DNA from 3 places in the Schinkia azotoformans genome. Region 2 is predicted to be linked to each of the others. Evidence: riboswitches for the same ligand, from Rfam matches in the RefSeq annotation. Region 2 holds a riboswitch; each other region holds the start of a gene.

What was found. Region 2 has a riboswitch for S-adenosylmethionine ahead of P9E47_RS06215 (aliphatic sulfonate ABC transporter substrate-binding protein). Riboswitches for the same ligand answer to the same signal wherever they lie in the genome.
Region 1: it holds a riboswitch for S-adenosylmethionine, as region 2 does, so the genes downstream of both, metK (methionine adenosyltransferase) here and P9E47_RS06215 (aliphatic sulfonate ABC transporter substrate-binding protein) in region 2, are expected to answer to the same signal.
Region 3: it holds a riboswitch for S-adenosylmethionine, as region 2 does, so the genes downstream of both, P9E47_RS11580 (PLP-dependent aspartate aminotransferase family protein) here and P9E47_RS06215 (aliphatic sulfonate ABC transporter substrate-binding protein) in region 2, are expected to answer to the same signal.

The regions. Positions count from the first base shown of each region.
Region 1 covers NZ_JARSMD010000016.1:198,199-206,072, forward strand. The annotation lists gene P9E47_RS09490 (class I SAM-dependent methyltransferase) at 1-182, shown strand, start outside; gene P9E47_RS09495 (tetraprenyl-beta-curcumene synthase family protein) at 213-1,292, opposite strand; gene P9E47_RS09500 (alpha/beta hydrolase) at 1,328-2,119, opposite strand; gene P9E47_RS09505 (gamma carbonic anhydrase) at 2,423-2,935, shown strand; gene P9E47_RS09510 (cold-shock protein) at 3,401-3,601, opposite strand; gene P9E47_RS09515 (cold-shock protein) at 3,813-4,019, opposite strand; gene metK (methionine adenosyltransferase) at 4,287-5,486, opposite strand; SAM riboswitch class I at 5,678-5,850, opposite strand; gene pckA (phosphoenolpyruvate carboxykinase (ATP)) at 6,025-7,611, shown strand; gene P9E47_RS09530 (alpha/beta hydrolase family protein) at 7,772-7,874, opposite strand, start outside.
Region 2 covers NZ_JARSMD010000010.1:218,291-226,164, reverse strand. The annotation lists gene P9E47_RS06230 (carbohydrate-binding domain-containing protein) at 1-1,294, shown strand, start outside; gene P9E47_RS06225 (thioredoxin family protein) at 1,380-1,946, opposite strand; gene P9E47_RS06220 (hypothetical protein) at 2,393-2,518, shown strand; SAM riboswitch class I at 2,695-2,801, shown strand; SAM riboswitch class I at 2,887-2,995, shown strand; gene P9E47_RS06215 (aliphatic sulfonate ABC transporter substrate-binding protein) at 3,182-4,201, shown strand; gene P9E47_RS06210 (ABC transporter permease) at 4,239-5,078, shown strand; gene P9E47_RS06205 (ABC transporter ATP-binding protein) at 5,092-5,823, shown strand; gene acsA (acetate--CoA ligase) at 5,837-7,546, shown strand; gene P9E47_RS06195 (YjjG family noncanonical pyrimidine nucleotidase) at 7,617-7,874, opposite strand, start outside.
Region 3 covers NZ_JARSMD010000019.1:143,647-151,520, forward strand. The annotation lists gene P9E47_RS11565 (putative bifunctional diguanylate cyclase/phosphodiesterase) at 1-1,346, opposite strand, end outside; gene P9E47_RS11570 (toast rack family protein) at 1,582-2,301, shown strand; gene P9E47_RS11575 (hypothetical protein) at 2,330-2,482, opposite strand; SAM riboswitch class I at 2,883-2,987, shown strand; gene P9E47_RS11580 (PLP-dependent aspartate aminotransferase family protein) at 3,087-4,886, shown strand; gene P9E47_RS11585 (homoserine dehydrogenase) at 4,900-5,907, shown strand; gene P9E47_RS11590 (hypothetical protein) at 6,061-6,234, opposite strand; gene P9E47_RS11595 (hypothetical protein) at 6,549-6,755, shown strand; gene P9E47_RS11600 (hypothetical protein) at 6,882-7,181, shown strand; gene P9E47_RS11605 (ATP-dependent Clp protease ATP-binding subunit) at 7,220-7,874, opposite strand, start outside.

The DNA.
Region 1 (7,874 bases), on a different contig from region 2:
CCCCGGGTGGAATCATTGTACTTGTTGTCTACCATGGACATCCCAAGGGTCAAATTGAACGGGATCAGTTGATTCAATATGTTAAAACGATTGATCAAAAACAGGCCCAAGTGCTGCAATATCAATTTTTGAACCAAATTAATCATGCACCATTTGTAATCGCAATAGAAAAAATTAAATAACAAAAAGTGAAAGGTTGTCTCAACAGAAACTTAAGAGGCAACCTTTCTATTTTGTCCTACATTTTTACGATACCAACGTCCATTTATGTAAAAAAATAAGGAAGTAAATCCGCCGCTTTTTAAAATTTTTCGCATAACACGTTGAATTTCGGTTTGTCTCTTTACCTTCGGATCGGAAAGATATAGACCTAAAAGTCCATGATTAATTAAGCGATGGAAAGTTTCATCCGGTAATCCTTTAGTATGTACATTGGCTTGTTCAAAAAAATGAACAAGCCTTATTTTTAATACTTCCGGGCTTGGATAATAAAAGCAGAAGTTCAAATCCCCGCCTATCCTATCTTCTTCTTGATCAATAAAATAATCTAATAAAATATGAAGGCCTTGGACATATGGAAATAAAGCCTGTCTAACCTGCAACATTTCTTTGTCAGTAAAAACTGAATTGAAGCCATAGGCAACTAAGCAAAAAATTCCTAATGTTGAACCTGCACAGGCCGAAAATTCATACCATTCCATTTTCGGCAGCTTTTCCTTATACAATTCAAACCATGCTTCCAATTCAGGTACCCGTTCTTCAGGTTTAATATGCTTGTACACCTGCAAGTCGCAATAATAGGAAGCTAATTCATGTAAATAAGGAGCAATTTTTTCATAGTGCTTTACTCTCATAAGAGTTTTTTGACATGTCTCCACTAATTCACACAAATAGCCCCCATCATCCTGCTCCTTGCGGTAGCAATAATAATTTTTCGTACTTGCACCCGGTGTTAAGGCATGCAGCATCGACTCATGCAGGCACTTGAAATCAACTGGGTCTAAGGAGGTGCTTCTGTCGCATAAATTATCCAAGTAATCACTAATCGTTTGATAAGCGACAATGAATTCAATACAATCGGTTAGTGATTCCCTTGCCAAAATGGCATAGACTCCTCCACCTTCACAATGAAAGGTTTTCGAATTAATACTGGCTAATGCCTGCTTTCTAAGTTCAGGATCAGGAATTTCGCTCGCTTTTTTTTTCCATTTATTTAATTGTTGATGGACATTTGGAAAAACATTTTTATATATTTTTTTCATTAAGTAAAATACGTAGCCTGGTGCTGTCAATCCTTTTTCACTCCAAACAAGATCTATCAAAAAAATTAAAAAGATTTTTGCAATTGCATTTCTATAAAACCTTTGGCATATTTAAATACTTCATCTCTTTCCGGTTCATTGAAAATTTCATGATAAAGCTTTGGCCATTCTTTATAAAGCTTTTCATTTACTTTTATTTTATTAAACCATTCTTTTACAACAACTTTATCGACAATTTTATCCGCCCCTGCTTGCATCAGTAATACCGGAATATCATCAGGTAATTTATCAATATTTCGATTTGCCTGCTCCATTGCCTTCATAAGCTCTTGATACCAGCGGACAGAAACCTTTGTCACATAAAGCGAGTCATTTTCATCGAATTGCATCACTTCTTTATTTCGTGTCGCAATTTTCGGTTCCATATGGGAAGCAAGCCGGAGGGAAGGAACGACTACATTTAAAGCTTTTGCAGCTAATTGTAACCCTTTCGGTGGTGGGGTTGTTAGTCCTAAACACGGAGAAGACAAAACAGCTGCCTTTATAGGTAATTGTTTTTCCTGCAATGTCCGAATGACAGCTAAGCCCCCCATGCTGTGGCCAAGCAAAAAGATCGGTAAATCATACACTCTTGCTTCCTCAATCCATCCGCAAATCGTATCTATATATTCATTAAAAGAATCGATATGCCCTCTTTTTCTTGTAGAAGTACCTTGACCAGGCAAGTCGCCAAGTACTACATTCATTTTGCTTGCTTTCCACATTTCTGTTAACCACTTATAGCGTCCCTGATGTTCAAATGCACCATGAACAACTACAAACACTCCACGAGGGTCTTCAACTTCCCACTTCCACATGAAAAAAGTCTCCTTTACTAATCAAATATGCCTTGGTGTATTGGCGCCCAGATTTTTATCGAGCTTGCTCGATAATTTCCTCTAAAAAATCTGAGGCATCCGCCAGAGGCTTAACTTTATTCAGCAGGGGTTTGAATCCTATTGATACGTAATACAAATTGGAGTCATTTCTCCATTTTATGATTAAAAGAATTTTCCGCTGAATAAAGTTAATTTTACCAATTATCCATGATACAATCATTTTATGGTTTGAGCGGACCTTTATTCAAGACACAAATTTTTTTAAAAAGGAATGATATTGTTATGATTTATGAATTCAAGGGAAAATATCCAAAAATAGCAGAAAGCGCTTTTATTGCAGATTATGTAACTATAACTGGTGACGTTTCGATTGGTGAATTAACTAATATTTGGTTCAATACATCCATCCGTGGCGATGTAGCCCCGACCATTATCGGGGATCGTGTAAGTATCCAGGACAACTCAGTCCTTCACCAAAGTCCTAATAACCCGCTAATAATAGAAGATGACGTAACAGTGGGACATATGGTTATTTTACATAGCTGTACGATTAGAAAAAATGCTTTAATTGGGATGGGCTCAACGATTTTGGATGGTGCTGAGATTGGGGAAGGTGCTTTTATCGGTGCCGGCAGCCTCGTTTCTCAAGGCAAAAAAATTCCGCCAAACACATTAGCATTTGGACGCCCCGCGAAAGTCGTCCGCGAATTGAATGAAGAAGACCTGAAAGACATGGCTAGAATTAGACGGGAATATGTAGAAAAAGGTCAATTTTATAAAGGGTTGCAAAAATAGAAAAGCGGAGGTGCCCGTCTAGCGACGAAAAAACTGGAGCATGTCGACTGAGATAAAGGAAACACGACGAGCATGGTGAGTCGATGTTGACTTATCGTAGGGAGGCCTGTGAAGTTTTTCGAGTCGCTGGGCACTGTAGCTAGACAATTACGAATAAATTAAAATTATATGTAGTTGGAGACTTTAGCTTTGAAGCATAGTCTCCTTGTTATTTTTACTAAACACTTCTCGACAGATATATCTAAAACAACGAAAGCCCTGCCTCTCTTTCATCTTTACGGCTCCTAGGCCGCGCCATGGGAATTAGCTTATAAAAACCAACTTGTTAATCAATTTAAACATTAGATAATTTGAAAAATAAAATAATGTGGGATAAAAAGATGGAATCAACCAAGAGGAGTTTAGTAGATAAAATATATAGGGGGGCTGTCATTGACAACCCCATGCTATATTCTATTACGCTAATTATGCTTTTTGAACATTAGCAGCTTGTGGTCCACGGTTTCCTTCAACAACTTCGAAAGAAACTTTTTGACCTTCTTCTAATGACTTAAAGCCATCGCTTTGAATAGCTGAGAAATGTACGAAAACATCCTCTCCACCTTGAACTTCAATAAATCCAAAACCTTTTTCTGCATTAAACCATTTAACTGTACCAGTTTTCATTTGTATTTCCTCCAATATTTTTATTAATCACCATAAGCTTATTTACTTACATTTAATCAAATATAAAAAAGCCGTAACTACAAATTGTGGAGAAAGTAATCGTCCACATTCCATTTGCAGTCACGACTTACGTATATACATGCAAAATTTTATAAACGAACTTAATAGCGTATGCCTAATAATATACCATATAATTTCCTAAGTCAAATTTTTATTTAAAATTATGTCGGCTGTGATTTTCAACGACCTGCAGCATTTTAGTACTTGGGCTCATTTCGCTATGACATAATGGACAAGCTGGCTCGTCACTACTTTTGAAGTTATCACGAACCCAACAGTTGCAATCATCTGAAGTACACACCCACACCTTAGTCTCCTCTGTAACAACCTCTTCTACTGGTCTTCTTCCAAAAGCCATTACCTACCACACCTTTCGAGAATTATGTTCATAAAAAATCCAAATTAGCCATGATTGCAACAAAAAAACTTATTATAAAAACATAACAAAATAGGATGTGTTATATCTTTATAATAAGCGACTTCAAAATATGAATTTTTAAACCCTTTTTCATAGTATACCCTATAAAACATTTTTATACCAATTTATTTCAAAATTATGGATATGCGCCCATTCCCTCTAAAAAAAAGGGTAGATAAACTTCTAAAGCTTATCTACCCTCTATTATTATTGTAATGCCTCTTTTTGTAGTCTTTCTGCTTTATCTGTTTTTTCCCAAGGTACATCAAGGTCGATTCGACCAAAATGTCCGTAAGCAGCCGTTTCTTTATAGATTGGGCGACGTAAGTCTAACATTTTGATGATTCCAGCAGGACGAAGGTCAAAGTTATTACGGACAACTTCAACTAACTTCTCTTCTGAAACCTTTCCAGTTCCAAACGTATCAACAGCAATCGATACCGGTTGGGCAACACCAATTGCGTAGGCAAGCTGGACTTCACACTTTTCAGCTAACCCAGCTGCAACAATATTTTTGGCTACATATCTTGCTGCATAAGCCGCTGAGCGGTCAACCTTTGTTGGATCTTTCCCAGAGAATGCACCACCGCCATGACGTGCATATCCTCCATAAGTATCAACAATAATTTTTCTGCCTGTTAAGCCAGCATCACCTTGAGGTCCGCCAATTACGAAACGGCCTGTAGGATTAATGAAGTATTTTGTTTTTTCATCAATAAGCTCTTTTGGAACAATTGGGTTAATGACAAATTCCCTAATATCTTTTTGAATTTGTTCTAATGATACTTCCGGATTATGCTGTGTGGATACAACAATAGCATCAATGCGCACCGGTTTATCGTTTTCGTCATACTCAACCGTTACTTGTGTCTTACCATCGGGACGTAAATAGGAAAGGGTTTCATTTTTACGAACCTCTGCCAATCGGCGTGATAGTTTGTGTGCCAATGAAATAGGAAGCGGCATTAATTCAGGTGTTTCATTACAAGCGAATCCAAACATTAATCCTTGGTCTCCTGCTCCAATCGCTTCAATCTCTTCATCTGACATTTTACCTTCACGGGCTTCCAGGGCTTTATCAACACCCATTGCAATATCAGGAGATTGTTCATCAATCGATGTTAAAACAGCACATGTCTCAGCATCAAATCCATATTTTGCACGATTATACCCAATGCCATCAACTGTTTCACGTACAATTTTTGGAATATCCACATAAGTGGATGTGGTAATTTCGCCGGCAACTAGTACCAAGCCTGTTGTTACAGTCGTTTCAGCCGCTACACGAGCGTTTGGATCGTTTTTAAGGATCTCATCCAAAATAGCATCAGAAATTTGATCACATATTTTATCCGGGTGTCCTTCCGTTACTGATTCTGAAGTAAACAAACGACGATTCTTTGTCATTTAAATATGTACCTCCTAAGAATAAATCAATTTTAACGGTACTCATTCCCTTTATACGTTGGCTCATACCTTTTCTATATTTTAAGGTATCCATCTTTGTATAAAAAACTCAAAATAAATCATATAAAGACGCAAAAAAACCTTTCCTACAAATAAATGAGGAAAGGTTGTTTAATCAACTAAGCCTTTCACTCTTATCGCTCAAGACAAAAGCTTGTCTTGCAACAGGTTAAGCACCTTGTCACCATTTTTTATTTTCCAACGAAATAAACCGGATAGTTGCGATAATTTCATGGAAATAATAATAGTGTCGGTTGCCGGGTTTCTTAGGGTCTGTCCCCCCTCCACCAACTCGGGATAAGAGAGTATCCGTTCTGACCTATAGTATCGTAGAAAACCATATTTTGCAATTAAAATTTAAAAATTAGATAAAGATTTTAAATAGTATAGACTATTAATCTAAATATGTTATACTATTTAACATATTATAGATTAGATTATAAAATGATTTAAATTAATGAAAAGGAAGGTTTTGTTCATGAACTCTGTTCGTAACACGATTGAATTAAAGGATGTGATTAGTGGAGCTAATGTCCATCATAATCTGTCTGTTCCACAATTAGTGGAAAAAACACTATCAAGAGAAGAAGCTGTATTATCTTCAACAGGTGCTATCCGTGCTACAACTGGAAAATATACTGGCCGTTCACCAAAGGATAAATACATTGTCGAAGAGGCTTCAACAAAAGATAAAATTGATTGGGGTTCCGTTAACCAACCAATCTCTTCTGAAGTATTCAATTCACTTTATCAAAAAGTGTTAAATTACTTAAGTTCCAAAGATGAAATCTTCCGTTTCCAAGGATTTGCCGGGGCAGATACTAAATATCGTTTACCAATTCAAGTAATCAACGAATATGCATGGCATAATTTATTCGTTCATCAATTATTTATTCGTCCAACTGATGAAGAATTACAGTCACATACTCCGGAATTTACTGTAATAACTGCACCTAATTTCAAAGCTGATCCAGCTGTTGATGGTGTAAAATCAGAAACATTTATTATCATTTCTTTTGAGCAAAAAACAGTATTAATCGGTGGTACTGAGTATGCTGGTGAAATGAAGAAGTCCATTTTCTCTATTATGAACTATTTATTACCTGAAAAGAATGTATTGCCAATGCACTGCTCAGCCAATATCGGTCAAGAAGGTGATGTAGCATTATTCTTCGGATTATCAGGTACTGGTAAAACAACATTATCTGCTGATCCAAATCGTCGTCTAATTGGTGATGATGAGCATGGTTGGTCTAATAATGGCGTATTTAACATTGAGGGTGGCTGCTACGCTAAATGTATTAACCTGTCTCAAGAAAAGGAACCACAAATTTGGGATGCAATCCGTTTCGGTACTGTATTAGAAAACGTAGTTCTTGACGATGCTACTAGAGTGGCAGATTATGATGATTCATCATTAACAGAAAATACTCGTGCGGCTTATCCAATTCACGCAATTGATAATATCGTAACACCAAGTATTGGTGGACATCCAAATACAATTATTTTCTTAACAGCTGATGCTTCTGGCGTTTTACCTCCAGTAAGCCGTTTAACTAAAGAGCAAGCAATGTACCACTTTATCAGTGGCTATACAAGTAAGGTTGCTGGAACTGAGCGTGGCATCACTGAACCACAACCAGCATTCTCAACATGCTTTGGTTCCCCATTCTTACCAAGACCAGCAAGAGTGTATGCTGAAATGCTTGGCGAAAAAATCGACCAATACAATGCACATGTATTCTTAGTTAACACTGGTTGGACTGGCGGTGAATACGGCGTTGGTAAGCGTATGAATCTTTCTTACACTAGAGCAATGGTTCGTGCTGCTCTTGAAGGAGATTTAGACAACGTTGAAACAGTAACAGACCCAATCTTTGGATTACAAATTCCATTACATTGCCCTGGAGTACCTGATGAAGTATTACAACCTAAGAAAACTTGGGCTGACGGTGCTGCATACGAGAAGAAAGCATTAGAATTAGCACAAGCATTCAATGAAAACTTCAAGCAGTTCGGTGATGTATCTGACGAAATCAAAAATGCAGGTCCATTGGTAAAATAATAAAATTCAAAGCACGGTGATGCCCGTTTGATGGGGTTCCGTGCTTTTTTTGTTGGAATGAAAAAGGATGACAGACTTAGTTTGATTTGTTCTCTTGAAGATGATTGTAATCGCTTGTTATCCATAATCAAACCGACCCCTGAGAGCATTTGATGTTGGATTAAATTCTTATAGCGGTACCATCCTCACCTTGTTGCATCCATTGCGCTAGTTTCTGAACAACTTGACGATTAACTTGTGGCGGGAAGTAATGGGTGTATTCC
Region 2 (7,874 bases):
TGGTTCTTACAAAATTAAGAGCGGCGGTGGAAGCCCAGAAGTGATAAATAATTCTGAAGAAAAAGCGAGGGGGCCATGGGGCGGCAGTGCTGTGCCTGTTAGCACGGAGGATACTGATTCAGAAAGTGCAAAAGGTTTAAAAGCAGGTACGGCAATTGCTGTAGGGGGTGGGTCCTTTACCATAGATTCTCTAGATGATGGTGTGCATAGTAATGATAGCATTGAGATAGGAAATGGTGACTTTATGATAGCAACCGGTGATGATGGTATTCATGCGGATTCATCGATTGTAACAACTGGTGGAAAAATAACAATTACAAAAAGCTATGAAGGGATAGAAAGCCAGCTCATCACGGTTAATGATGGTGAAATTCATGTAACAGCCAGTGATGATGGAATTAACATTGGCGGTGGTAATGATGGTTCAGGATTTGATGTGCCTCCACAGATTGAAGGGACAAGAGGGCCTGTTGGTGAAGCGAACAACGAGAATGCATCAAAAGCTAGCTCGAATAATGAAACAAAAACTGCTTCAGAGGAAAACAAGCTTACAATCAACGGTGGATATATCACAGTTAACGCAAATGGTGATGGACTTGATTCAAATGGATCAATAGCTATGACAGGTGGAACAGTTATTGTAAACGGACCGACATCTAATGGAAACGGACCTCTTGATTATGACAACAGTTTTGATATGAGTGGTGGATTTTTGATTGCAGTTGGAAGCTCAGGGATGGCTCAAGCAGTTTCCGAGGAGTCATCACAATACTCTTTATTAATGACCTATCCTGAAACACAGAAAGCAGGGGCGCTTGTTCATTTGGAGGACAGTAAAGGGGAGTCAATCGTAACGTTCGCACCTGAAAAAGACTATCAATCTGTTTTTATTAGTTCACCCAAACTAGAAAAAGGCTCTTCCTACACGCTATTCACCGGTGGGGCTTCAACTGGAAAAGATATTAATGGACTGTATAGCGATGGTGATTATCAAGGTGGAACAAAGGTTGTAGACTTTACCATTTCAGACTCTGTCACTTGGCTAAATGAAACAGGGATAACAACTGCCAGCAGTCATGGGCCTGGAGGATTCAATCCAGGTGGAGGTCAAAATCGACCAGGCGGATCAGGAGACAACCCGGGTGATATATTTAAGGATTTGGATGAAGCAACGATGGAAAAAGTAAGATCAATTATGGATCAAGAAAGAGCTGGTAGCATTACAAGAGAGGAAGCACAAGCTCAATTAACAGAACTAGGTGTGGAGTCCCCTAAAAGAGGGCCTAGACAATAAAAAACGATTAAGGGGAAGGTGCTTTTGCGTTATTGTTTAACCAAAAGCACCTTCCCCTTGCTTTAAGGATATTATTCTATAAAATTTACTGACATATTCGTGTTTCCAATCTTTTTCGAACATCTGAAACAACGGATTGCCAATACCTAGGCTCAGTTGTTACTGTTTTTTTGAATGATGCAAACATCGCTTTTTGTTTATCAGGAAAATCCGGAGCATCCTGTGGTGGCAATTCAGTTCTTTTTTCAGATACAAATTGTTGGACCTCCGGTGACCTTGGACCCCAAACAGCTTGTTCTTCACCCTTTTCATCAATAAAAATAAAGATTGGAATAGAGCGGGATGTCCCATTTGTTAAATATTGATCCATTAGCTCCAAATTTTCATCTCGAATAAGAAATCTCGTCTCGATTGAGGCAACTTCAGCCAGCCTTTGCAAAACAGGTACACAAAGTGCTGCATCTCCACACCAATCGGCAGTTAGAGTAATGATTCTAAGGTTCTTATTTTTTAACTCCGAAAAATACTGAACATCTTCGTGGTTTAGTTCTAATTCTTTATATACTCCCTCTAACTCAGGCCGATTTACTTGCATGTAATTCACGTATTCTGTAAAAGTCATTCCTTTTGAAAACCAATTGTTTAATGACATAAAAGACCCAATCCTCCTCGGAATTCCGGTTTTTCCCATCTTACCATATTATTATTAATTCCTAAATTTTTGTGCTCAAGGGAACACTTTTTGAAAATTTAGTGAAAGTGAAAAATTACCACCTTTATTTTACTAAAACTATATTGTGAAAATTCGATTAATTTAATATAATTTCACTAATACCTTCTTCTTTTTTATCTATGGGTTAGTTTCCAAATTGCACATTGTACGTAATGGTAGTCGTTATCGTTGAATATGTAGACACAAAACTTTAGAGACAAAACTGTATAAGTTAAGCAAGCCAGTATCGAATACTCCCGACGGAAGTTTTCAGAGGAGGAATGTAGGTTGGGTGTTTGTAAAGAATGTTCTTTAGAGATTAATGGTAACAGCAAGCAAGGAAGTAAGTTAACAAAATACCATAGATGAAAATTGGAGGAGAGAAGATGACAAAAAAGAAATTAAATAAGCGAGTTATTAAAATGATTAAGTCACATATGAAAGAGCAAGAACAAAAACAAGTAAATTGGCAAAAATCCGTATTACGTGAGGAAAACATAAGTTTCAAATAATTGTATTTGGAAAGCCCTTTCAAGGCAGATGAGTACAAGTTGATAAAGAAGAAGGTTGGACAGTTCACTCATTCTGGAGTGAACTGTTTATTTTTTTATTTATATAAAAAAGGTTGACGGTGGAAATAAATTACTCTATAATCCAAATTATCATAATTTTAAAAAATAAATAAATTTACTTATCAAGAGTGACGGAGGGAACAGGCCCGAAGAAGTCCGGCAACCACAAGCGATGCTTGTAAGGTGCTAAATCCTGCAGACAAAATTGTCTGAAAGATAAGGTTGAATGAGGCTACAAAACCCTTCTTCCTTATCGGATGAAGGTTTTTTTGATTTTGATTCAAATGAACAATTGAATAAAAGTAAATCTCTTATCAAGAGTGACGGAGGGAACAGGCCCGAAGAAGTTCGGCAACCACAAGCAATGCTTGTAAGGTGCTAAATCCTGCAGACAAGATCATGTCTGGAAGATAAGAGGAGGTGGCTCCTCTTCTTATGGAGAGGGGTTTTTCATTTTACAGAAAACCCCTCCCTTAGGCGTATAAATCTAAGTTTATACATCGAAATAGGAGGTAATAAAATGGCGAAAAAACATAATTGAAATAAAAATCTAACGACATAATCTTGCATCTAAAATATGACAAATGAAAAGAGGAAGAGAAAATGAAAAAACTAATTGGAATTATATTAAGCACATTATTATTGATTGGAGTTGTTGGTTGCTCAAGCAGTTCAAGTTCGTCAAATAATACCGGTGCTGAAGGTGAGAATAGTGGGGGAGAAGCCAAAAAGCCGAAAAAGATTGTTCTCGATTATGCTTACTATTCACCAACAAGCTTAGTACTTAAAGAATTCGGTTGGGTTGAAGAAGCATTCGCCCAAGATGATATAAAAATAGAGTTCGTATTAAGTCAAGGAAGTAATAAAGCACTGGAGTTTTTAAACAGTGGCAGCGCGGATTTTGGTTCGACAGCGGGTGCGGCAGCCTTAATGGCAAAAGCGAAAGGGGCTCCAATTGAATCCGTCTATATTTATTCAAAGCCTGAATGGACAGCATTAGTTACAGGTAAAGATTCAGCAATAAAATCTGTTGAAGAATTAAAAGGTAAAAAAGTAGCGGCAACAGTTGGTACAGATCCTTATATTTTCTTACTTCGTGCATTAGATGAGGTTGGGCTAACAGCAAAAGATATTGAAATCGTGGCTTTACAGCATAGTGACGGTGCTTCAGCGTTAGCAACGAATCAAGTGGATGCATGGGCAGGACTTGACCCACATATGGCAAGAGTTGAGGTTGAAACAAAGGCAAATCTGTTTTACCGAAATGTAGATTTCAATACGTACGGAGTTCTAAATGTTCGCAGCGAATTTGCAAAAGAATATCCAGAACAAGTGAAAAAGGTTATCGAAGTTTATGAGAAAGCAAGAAAATGGGCAATTGAAAATCCAGATGAATTAGCTGAAATCCTTGTAAAACATGCCCAAATTTCACCAGAGGTAGCGAAGAAGCAATTAGAGCGTAATGATTTCTCTGAACCAGTACCAGGAGAGAAGCAAATTGAAGCATTAAATGCTGCCGGAATAGTATTGCAAAAGGGAGACATTATCGATAAGAACACAGATGTATCAACGCTTGTTAATGAATTAATTAATCCTGAATTTGCGAAAGAGGTTATTAAGTAAAGGGTCCGACACCCACAAGAAAGGGGAATTCAATAAGATGGAAAGAAATAGTGCTTCAGTTGTTGGGAATATTGGAATAGGGAAGAAAACGAAAAAGTCCGTCCAACGATCAGGTAAACTGCAGCCCCTTATTTGGGGAAGTATCCTGCCGGTAATATTAATCATAGCTTGGGAGTTTTTAAGTAAGATCGGTGTTTTTCCAAAGCATTTATTACCTGCTCCGACGATTATTATTAGTAAGATTATTGAAATGGGACAGGATGGAACGCTTTGGGGCCATCTAGGTATAACGCTATACCGTATTTTCTTCGGATTTGTACTTGGCGTAGGGTTTGCAGTTGTCCTAGGAGCTATTGTTGGCTATTTGAAAAAAGCAGAGCTTTTACTTGATCCTATATTCCAGGCATTTCGTTCTATTCCATCGTTAGCATGGGTTCCTCTATTTATTTTATGGATGGGGATCGGGGAGCCATCTAAAATTGCGTTAATTGCAGTTGGGGTATTTTTCCCGGTTTATTTAAATATTGTTTCCGGGATTCAAGGTGTTGACCGCAAAATAATTGAGGTAGGGCGTATCTATAATTTTACAACCTATCAATTGATAAAAAGAATCATTTTACCTGCATCATTGCCATCATTCTTAGTTGGTATCCGCAGTGGTTTAGGATTAGGCTGGATGTTTGTCGTTGCCGCAGAATTAATGGGTGCAAGTAAAGGCATTGGATATTTATTAGTTTATGGACAAAATACGTATTCACCAGAGTTAATCATCGCTAGTATCGTCCTATTTGCAATAATGGGAAAACTAACAGATTCCCTTCTAAAAGGGCTCGAGGGAAAAGCACTGCACTGGCAAGACTCTTTTGTGAGGAATTGAGGGTGGAAAAATTATGTTAGCAATTGAGAATGTAACAAGAACGTTTGAAAATGGAGCAGGTTTTAAAAATATCGATTTGACAGTAAATGAAGGCGAGATTATTGGAATCCTTGGAACAAGCGGTTGTGGGAAAAGCACTTTGCTAAGGGTTTTGTCTGGTTTGGACCAAGGCTATAAAGGAACGATCAAAATTAATGATGAGGTTATCACTTCAGTTCACAAAAAAATTGGAATGGTGTTTCAGGAAGCAAGGCTAATGCCTTGGTTAACTGTTATTGAAAATGTTGGTTTTGGATTAAAAGTAAAGGATCAATCAGAACGGAAGAAAAAAGCGCAACAATTAATTCAATCCGTTGGGTTAACAGGTTTTGAAAATCAGTATCCAAAGGATCTATCAGGTGGTATGGCACAAAGGGTGGCAATTGCGAGGGCGCTTGTATCAGCTCCGGAAATATTGCTTTTAGATGAGCCCTTCAGTGCATTAGATGCTTTTACGAAAATGAAGCTGCAAGATTTATTGCTTTCAATTTGGAATGAATATAAATCTACATTTGTGTTAGTAACACATGATATTGATGAGGCATTATATCTTTGTGATCGGATTTTAATATTAAGAGGGCAGCCTGGCATTGTGTATGAAGAATTGAAAATTGAGGCGCCAAGACCAAGAGCCCGTGGAGATTTATTGCTTGCACAGCTAAAAGACAAAGTTTTAAGTCACTTGGACTTATCAAAACAAGAGTAAGGGGATTATAAAATTGATTACATCTTTAGTAAAATATCTAAATCCTGCCCGGGGAGACTATAATCTTTCTAATTATCAAAAGGTTCGTGAAGAGTTTTCTTGGGAGGAAGTGAAAAAGAATTTCTCCTGGTACAAAACGAACAAAGTCAATATGGCTTACGAGTGTATTGACCGTCATGTGGCGGATGGGTTCGGTGAAAAAATAGCCATTCATTATGTTAACGGGGAAGAAGAAATTAAATATACATTTAAAGAGGTTAAAGAGAAAACAGATCATTTGGCTACAGTTTTAAAGAAGCATGGGATTCACAAAGGTGATATTGTCTTCGTTTTTTTACCTAAACATCCTGATTGTTTAATAGCTACTTTGGCAGTGATTAAACTAGGTGCAATCGTAGGGCCACTATTTGAAGCTTTTATGGAGGAAGCAATCAAAGATAGAATTTCAGATTGTGAGGGAAGGTATCTCATTACCAACTTGGAATTAGGGATTCGTGTTCCAAGGGATGAACTGCCAACTTTAAAAAAGATTTTTTACACAGAAGATGTGGATCAATGCTTGAATGGAGAAATTTCATTAGTGGGGGAGTTAAGGAACACTGAAATAGATAACAACGTTTTGGAATGGGTCGATTTTGAACATGGTTTAAACATCCATTATACAAGTGGCTCAACAGGAAAACCGAAGGGGATCATCCATGCGCACCGGGCAATGATTCATCAATATTTAACCGGGAAATGGGTGCTCGATTTAAAAGAGGATGATGTGTATTGGTGCACGGCCCATCCAGGTTGGGTAACCGGAACTGTATACGGGATTTTTTCCCCATGGTTAAATAGAGCGACGATTGTCATTAATGGAGGACGCTTTGATGCGCATTCTTGGTATAAAGCGATTGAGCGAACTAAGACAACAGTTTGGTACAGTGCTCCAACAGCCTTTAGAATGTTAATGGCTGAGGGAAATGATCTTGTGTGTGAGTATGATCTTTCTTCATTGCGACATTTGCTGAGTGTTGGTGAGCCTTTGAATCCTGAAGTGATTTATTGGGGTCAGGAGGTATTAGGGAGAAGAATTCATGATACATGGTGGATGACTGAAACCGGTGCCCAGTTAATTGTGAATTTACCATCTGAAGTGATCAAGCCTGGTTCAATGGGGAGGGCTTTTCCTGGAATTGAAATTGCCGTGTTAGATGATGACGGCGAGCGCCTCCAGCCTGGTGAAGTTGGTCATTTGGCAGTAAAAGCGCCATGGCCAGGAATCATGAAGGAAGTATGGAGAAATAAAGAGAAATATGATTCCTATTTTAAATTTGATGGCTGGTATATATCCGGAGATTTAGCAACGATTGATGAAGATGGCTACATCTTTTTCCAAGGCCGCAGTGACGACATGATCAACTCATCAGGCGAAAGAATTGGCCCATTTGAAGTCGAAAGTAAATTGATCGAACATCCAGCTGTTGCTGAAGCGGGTGTCATTGGTAAGCCAGACCCACTTCGTGGTGAGATTGTAAAAGCATTTATTGTGCTGAGAAAAGGGTATGAAGCTAGCGCACATTTAATAGAAGAAATCCGTCTTTTTGTAAGACAAAAGCTTGCCGCCCATTCAGCTCCCCGCGAAATTGAAGTCTTAGATGAATTACCAAAAACAAAAATAAGCGGGAAAATCTTAAGAAGAGAGCTTAAACGATTAGAGCTGCAAAGATTAGGGGAATAAAATAGGAAGCAGGGGGTTCTCCTGCTTCCCGGGACAGAGGGACGGGTTCTCTGGTCCTTTTGTATATTTATTAGCTTAATATTTTATAAAGCTCATTAAGCTTCCTAATTTCATAGGTTGGCTTAATGGTTGTTTTATTCGGATTCTTTTCCGGGTTAAACCAACAGGAGTCGAGTCCCGCAAGTTCGGCTCCTTTTATATCAGAACCTAATGAATCACCAATAACTAAGCTTTGTTTTTCGGTGAATTTAGGAATCCGTGAAAAAACATAATCAAAGAATTCTTTCCTTGGCTTTTGATAACCGATATCATCCGAAACAAAAACATT
Region 3 (7,874 bases), on a different contig from region 2:
GTTTCGAGGACCCACTCCCCAATATCTAATATTAACCCCGTTTCCTCAGCTAAAGGTATAAATTCAGAAGGGGAGATCATTCCAAGTGTAGAGTGATTCCAACGAATTAATGCTTCAAGTCCGATAAGATTCCGGGTTTTAATATTTATTTGGGGTTGGTAATATAGTTGTAATTCATTCATCTCAATGGCTTTTATTAAATGTTTTTCAAGTAAGACCTTTCTCCTGACTTTCGCAAGAAGCTCATCCCCAAAAAGCTGGAATTGGTAGCCAACCTCTTTAGCTGCTGTTTTTGCAAGAGTAGCATTTTTGTATAACTCGTCCGCAGTCATTCCGTGATCCGGATAAATGCCAATGCCGATTGTTGCTGATAGGAAATACTCATCTCCATCAAAATAGAAAGGCTGTTCAATTTCTTGCAGAAGGTTTTCAGCTTCTTTTTGGACTGCCTCAGCCTCATATAAATTCGGGTTAATGATAGCAAATTCTTTAGAATTTATTCTCCCGATGAATAGACCCTTGTACCTTGTTTGGATTCGGATAGCTAAAATCTGCAATAATTCATCGCCAACCTTATGTCCATACATTGCATTCAGGGTTTTTAATTTTGCCGTATCAACTATAAATAAAGAAAATTTCTTTTTATTTGCTATCTGGTCATTCAGGAAATTACTAAGATGCTTCATAAATAAGCTGAATTTCGGGAGTCTAGTATAAGAATCATAATGTGTTAGAAATTCTATTTTTCCTTCTGCTTTTCGTTGGGATGAAATATCTGTAAAAACACCTATATAATTTGTAACCACCCCATTCATATTCCTGATCTCGGAAATACTGAGTTGTTCAGGAAAAATTTGTCCGTTTTTTCGTTGATTTATTATTTCTCCATGCCACCGTCCGTTTTTCTTTAATTCTTTTTTTAAATTTGAATAAAATTCGCGAGAATGTAATCCAGAACTTAAAATAGACGGAGTTTTGCCTATCACTTCATTTTCCTTGTAGCCTGTCATTTCTGTAAAAGAAGGATTAATAGTAATGATCTCTTCTTTATCGTTAGTAATGACAAGGCCTTCATGCATTTGATCAAATATTGATTTATATATGGTAAGCTCTAATTGTTGGTCTACCAATGTTCTAATTTGTTCACGGTCTCGGTATATAAATCGTAAAGATATATAAAACATGATGGCCGTAGTAATTAGCAGGAAAACCCATTCTTTATGTGTCGGAACAAATATATTTGCGATAGAGATTCCAACTATTCCGATAACAATATAGGTAGTTGTGAAAACAATAGCAAATTTTAAACCATCTCTTAAATAAGTTTTATCCCTTGTCTTTGGCATTCCACCACAACCTTTCATAGATGATCGACAAGGCTTACGTCTTTATAACAATTACACTATGACATTAGTCACATTATATAATATATTACAGTAAATTTTTACAAGATTTTTTAAAAGTTTCATGAATCTTCATGAATATTTGTTGAATATATGTCATGACTTCTAATTCATGCTATTTGCTATAATAAGGGAAGTACATAATAACTAGAAAAGAATGGTAGGAGGAAATTATATAATGAAGAGAGCTTTCTTCGTGATGGTAACAATTCTGTCGATACTGCTATTAGTTTCATGTAGCGGTGCTCAGATTGGAAATCTTCAATCTGAAAAATCTAGTATAAATATTCAAAATGAAAAAGCGTTGGATGTTTCGATTCGACTTGGTGCAGGCGACCTTACGCTAAGCGGCAACACTGCTAAAGCAGCTGAAGTCGATTTTTCATACAATGTTGAAGAGCTTAAACCGGTTATCGACTACAAAATAGCAGAAGGGGAAGGACAGCTGTCTATTATTCAAAGCAATATGAATAAACCAATGGGGAATTTGGAAGGGCTTGAATACAAAGGCGATGTTGTATTAAATAATACTTTACCAGTAACCCTATATGTGAAAACAGGTGCAGGTAAGAATGTAATAGATCTAAGGGAAGTACAATTGCAAAATGCTGAAATTTATAGTGGTGTTGGAGAAACTACGATTAATTTTGCTGGCGATTATAAAAAGGGATTTGATGCCAATATTGAGTCAGGGATGGGTAAGACTGAGATCATTGTTCCGAAAAATATAGGGGTCAAAATATTAATCGAAAACGGGATTGGAAAAGTGGAAACAGAAGGTCTTAAATCTGTGGATAATGATCAGTATGTTAACGATAGTTATGAAAAAGCAAAAATAAAAACAAATATAAAAATAAAAATGGGTGTCGGTGACCTGAAAATTAAAGTGGAAGAATAAATGAATAGGGCTTAATGGCCCCATTCATTTATTCTTTTGTACCGGATTGTGCACCGCCTTCATTATATTTGTTAGCTTGGGTACTACCAAATTCATTTCCAAATTCAGTATCATGTTGTTTCTGGAATTGTCCTTGTTTGTTTTTCTGATCTGCGTCATTTTTCTTTGAACGTTTTGTCAAATGAATCATCTCCATTCATAATTTTTCTTCCTTAGTTTAAATCGATCTCTACTTTCTATACTTATTTGTGGAAAATTTTAATAATGTTGAAAAATTGTCAAAAAGTAATCGCTTTGAAAGTAGATCGAACTGATAAAATTAACTTAGGTGATGTAGATTTAAATGGGGGTGTGTTAAATGGCAGAATGGTCAGTTGTAATGAATATTACTTTTGTAGTGGTTGGAATTACCTTTATTTTGTTCAGCCTTGCGGATGTAAATGCTTCACAAAAGAACTAATTAACGCATTTTTTTACTTATGAAAAGGGGTTGCACTAATTTGGGCAGCCCTTTTTATTTTTTATTATTGACTATTCAGATTTATTTATATATAATCCTAATTACTAATTAAATAGAAACATACTTATCGAGAGTGACGGAGGGAACAGGCCCTTTGAAGTCCGGCAACCATCAAGCATGCTTGAAAGGTGCTAAATCCTGCAGGTTTTTACCTGAAAGATAAGGTTGAGTGGCGAATAAACCCTTCTTCCTTATTGGAAGAAGGGTTTTTTAACTTTATTTATTTTTATGTTGAGTTTTCGAATGTGATTAGGGGGAATTGGAAATGGCAGAAAAATTTAGCACTTATGATTTAGAAACAGTATTATTACACGGGGGACAATCACCAGATCCAACAACAGGATCTCGTGCAGTTCCTATCTATCAAACTACTTCATACGTTTTCCATAATACAGATCATGCTCAAAGCTTATTTTCATTGGATGAGGCTGGGAATATTTACACTAGACTCGGGAACCCAACAGTTGATGTCTTAGAAAAAAGGATCGCATTATTGGAAGATGGGGTAGCTGCTGTCGCAACATCGTCCGGAATGTCAGCAATTGCCTTAGCCGTTATGAATATTGCCCATGCAGGAGATGAAATTGTTGCAGCTACCAATTTATATGGTGGAACATATAATTTATTTGCTAATACATTGCCTAAATACGGAATTAAAGTCGTGTTTGTTGATCCAACAGATCCTGAAAATTTCCGTCATGCAATAACAGAAAGAACGAAAGCCGTTTATGGTGAAATAATTGGAAATCCAAGTCTTCATGTCCTTGACGTGGAAGCTGTTGCAGATATTGCTCATGAAGCGGGTATTCCGTTAATTGTTGACAGCACTTTTGCAACACCATACCTTTGTAAGCCAATTAAATGGGGGGCCGACATAGTCGTCCATTCGGTAACGAAGTGGATCGGAGGTCATGGCACTTCTATTGGCGGCATTGTCGTTGATGGTGGACGCTTTAACTGGAATAGTCCGAAATTCCCTGGATTTACTGAACCGGACCCAAGCTACAATGGGATCATATATGCGAATGAATTTGGAACATTAGCTTATAGTACGAAGCTTAGAGTCCAATTGCTTCGTGACTTCGGTTCATGTTTAAGTCCCCAAAATGCTTTTCAATTAATTATTGGACTTGAAACACTGCATTTAAGAATGGAAAAGCATACAAAAAATGCGGCTGAGCTTGCGGAATACCTTAAAAATCATCCAGCAGTTGAATGGGTTTCTTACCCTGGACTTCCGGAACATCCTGCACATGAATTAGCCAAGAAATACTTGCAAAACGGTTTCGGTTCAATGGTAAACTTCGGAATAAAAGGTGGACGTGACGCTGGTAAAAAGGTTATTGATAATATTTCGCTATGGTCGCATGTAGCCAATGTCGGAGATGCAAAATCGCTTATCATTCATCCTGCATCAACAACACATCAGCAGCTTTCCGCTGAAGAGCTTATACAAACGGGTGTTACAGAAGATCTTATTCGTTTATCGGTTGGGATTGAATCGCTTAGAGATTTAACAGCTGATCTTGATCGCGCATTTTTTGAAGCAACAGGCATATCACTTAATGGAAATGGAAAAGGTGAGGTTGCTGTAAACGATGAAGGTGTCATTCGTTGGTTACTACAATCACCATTTGTTCAGGAGGAGATTGATGGGAAGGTTGTCCAACGTCCGAAAAGATTAGCAGTTGTGGGCTTAAGTGGCAAGCCTGGTCGCCCAAGCTACCGTTTAACAAGAAAAATGCAGCGCTTAGGATATCAAATTGTACCGGTAAATCCAAAAGAAACAGAGATTCTAGGCGAAAAGGTTTACCCTGATTTAAAATCAATTCCATTTAAAGTTGATGTAGTTCAAGTATTTAGAAGCCCGGAAGCCGCTATAGAAGTGGCTAAAGAAGCACTTGAAATCAATCCAAAAATTTTCTGGCTGCAGGAAGGCGTTATTTCGCCAAAAGCTGTTGAAATTGCGACAAAGGGCGGATTAGAGGTTATCCATAATCGCTGTACTTATAAAGAAGCACAACGCCTTAGAGGAAGTATCGTAACATTTGCCTGTGAGCTTTAAAGGATGTGGGAAAATGTCAACGATTAATATTGCCCTGCTAGGGTATGGTACAGTTGGAAAAGGCGTCTATGAAATTATCAACTCAAATCAGGAGCGGTTTTTAACGCTATTAGAACAAAACGTTAAAGTTGTTGCTATATTAGTTAAAGATATCGACAAACATATCCCCCCGAAGGAAGGCATCTTATTAACAGATCATTTCGAGGATATTATTCAGTTGCCTAAACTTGATGTTGTTATAGAAGCAACTGTTGGAGTGGAACCAAGCTTTTCGCATATTACAAGGGCGATACAGAGAAGATGCCATGTAATAACTGCCAATAAAGAAATGTTTGCCCACCATGGACAAGAAATTATCGAATTAGCTAAAACCTATGGAACAACAGTCGGCTTTGAGGCGACTGTTGCCGGTGGAATTCCGATTATCCAAACATTAAATAAGCTATTAAATATTAATCAAGTTCAAAAAATTGAGGGCATTTTGAACGGCACAACTAATTTTATCTTAACAAAGATGAGAGAAGAGGGTTTATCGTTTGAAGAAGCCCTATCCTTGGCACAGGAATTGGGATATGCGGAAGCTGATCCTACGAATGATGTCGAGGGGTATGACGCTTTTTATAAAATGATGATATTAAGCCAAGTATGTTTTGGTCAGCAGCCAGATTGGAAAGCTGTTTTCCGCAAAGGAATTACCGGGATTACACCCGATCAAATAAAACATCATGATACTACTAATTTGAGAATAAAACATATTGCCTCCATAACAAAAACAGAGCAAGGAATAGAGGCTATCCTAAAACCGACTATTGTTCAATCTTCACATCCTTTTTATAATGTAGAGGGAGTTGAAAACGCGGTATCTATTCATGCGAATATTGTAGGTAATATTAGTTTAAGCGGACCAGGGGCGGGGATGTATCCTACTGCCAGTGCAATCGTTGAAGATTTAATTCATGCCTGCCGTACAGATGTTAATGAATGGCATACAAGTGCTGTTTCACAAACAAGTATTGTTTAAATAGAATTTTTTATTAGAGTGAGATTTTGTAGAATTTTATCTGCAGGTCTTGCTCTTTTTTATTGGGAAAATTATAATGGATGGATTTTAAAACTGACCAACCGCTCAATTTCATTGTGAAGAAATGGTAGGTTAAAAAGAGGTTAAAAAAAATTAGTTTTGTTGATCGAAGTATTTTTTTAGTTCAAAAAAAGCATTTTCAATTTGAGGTAACCGGCTTTTCACATTATCAACATACTGTGTATCATAAATATTAGTGTTTCCCCTCAAAGAATTTGACAAGTCCTGTAGAAGTTTAACTACTTTAAATGTATCGTTATTATTCATTTTATACCTCCTGTTAGTACCAGATAATAAATATCCCCTATGTCCTATTTTATAGAAAATATTACTACAATTCAATAGAAAAAAATTTGTTGTGAAATATTTTACAAGAAACTTTCGAAAAATAATTGTATGCTCAAATGTAAACATTTTCATAAATGAAATTTTCTTATTCTACAGGATTTTGTAAGATATTAAATGTAAGCGCATTAAAAATCGTCAAAGTTTTGAAAAACATTTTTCGACTATTTTCAACCATTTTAGGGTATAATAAAATTAAATAATAAAAGAATGGTAAGTTAAAGGAGTTCATATTCATGAATGAGTTATTTACAGTTGGCCAAGAAGTAATAACGAATGATTTGTATTTTTCTCGTTATGGTCAGGTGATAGCTGGAGAAGTAGTCAAGGTTGAAAGAGATAAAATCTGGGTGAAAAACCAATATAACACGATTTCGGTTATCAACAATATGTGTCTTGAGTGCAAAGTAAATGAAGAAGAAATGGTAGGGCTACTAATTTAATGTTAGTAGTCTTTTTGTTTTCTTGAAAACTTTTTTAGATTTTTACAAGGAATTTAGTTTCTATGTCGAACTAATAATATAGCAGCTTTTTTTCTAGGGTGTATATTGATGAAAGGTGTGATGTAGTTGATTATTAGGAAAAAGTTGGATGCAATGCAATTTCTTGAGAAATTTACAGACATTGCTTCATATGACTATGAAAATGAAAAGCATTATTTTGTATTTAAAGACAAGGAACGCGGTGGACAATATACATTAATGAAAAAGGACGAAAGATGGTCCATTCACGGTAAGGGTGAAAACTATTGTGATGATGGTGAAACGATGATGGATGATATCGATGGTTTGCTTGTCTTCATATGGAAACATAGGAGCAAAATTAATCATGTATTAAAAGAAATTCTCAATTCAAGTGTGATCGCATGAATCAGTAATGGCCGGAGGAACCCCGGCCACTGCTTTTTTTATTTCACAATGATTTTGTTGTCTTCAATGGCAACTTTTATTTCAGTGATGTTCCCATTGTCTAACAGTAAATCCGATATTTGATCTTCAAGCTGCTCTTGGATAATACGGCGTAATGGACGTGCACCAAAGGCAGGATGGTAACCGAGCTCAGCTAATTTTTCTTTTGCTTCAGTTGAAACATCAATTGAAATGTTTTGTTCGTTTAATAGAGCTTTTAAGTCATCCAACATAATATCAACGATTTGTAAAATATGCTCTTTTTTCAAGCTCTTAAATTCAATGATGCTATCGAAACGGTTTAAAAATTCCGGCTTGAAGAAAGCGCCAAGTGAATCTAAAATAGTGCCTTCAGTTGAATCCTCCGATTGTTGCTTATCAAAGCCTACTGTTACTTTCTTAGCACCGACTCCGGCATTACTTGTCATAATAATAACGGTATCCTTAAAGCTAACTGTTCTGCCTTGGCTGTCTGTTAGGCGGCCATCCTCTAAGATTTGCAGGAACATATGCTGTACGTCGAGGTGCGCTTTTTCAATTTCATCCAAAAGAATGATGCAATAAGGATTTCTGCGCACTTTCTCGGTTAATTGTCCTGCTTCATCATGTCCAATATATCCTGGAGGTGCACCGATAATTTTAGAGACTGAATGC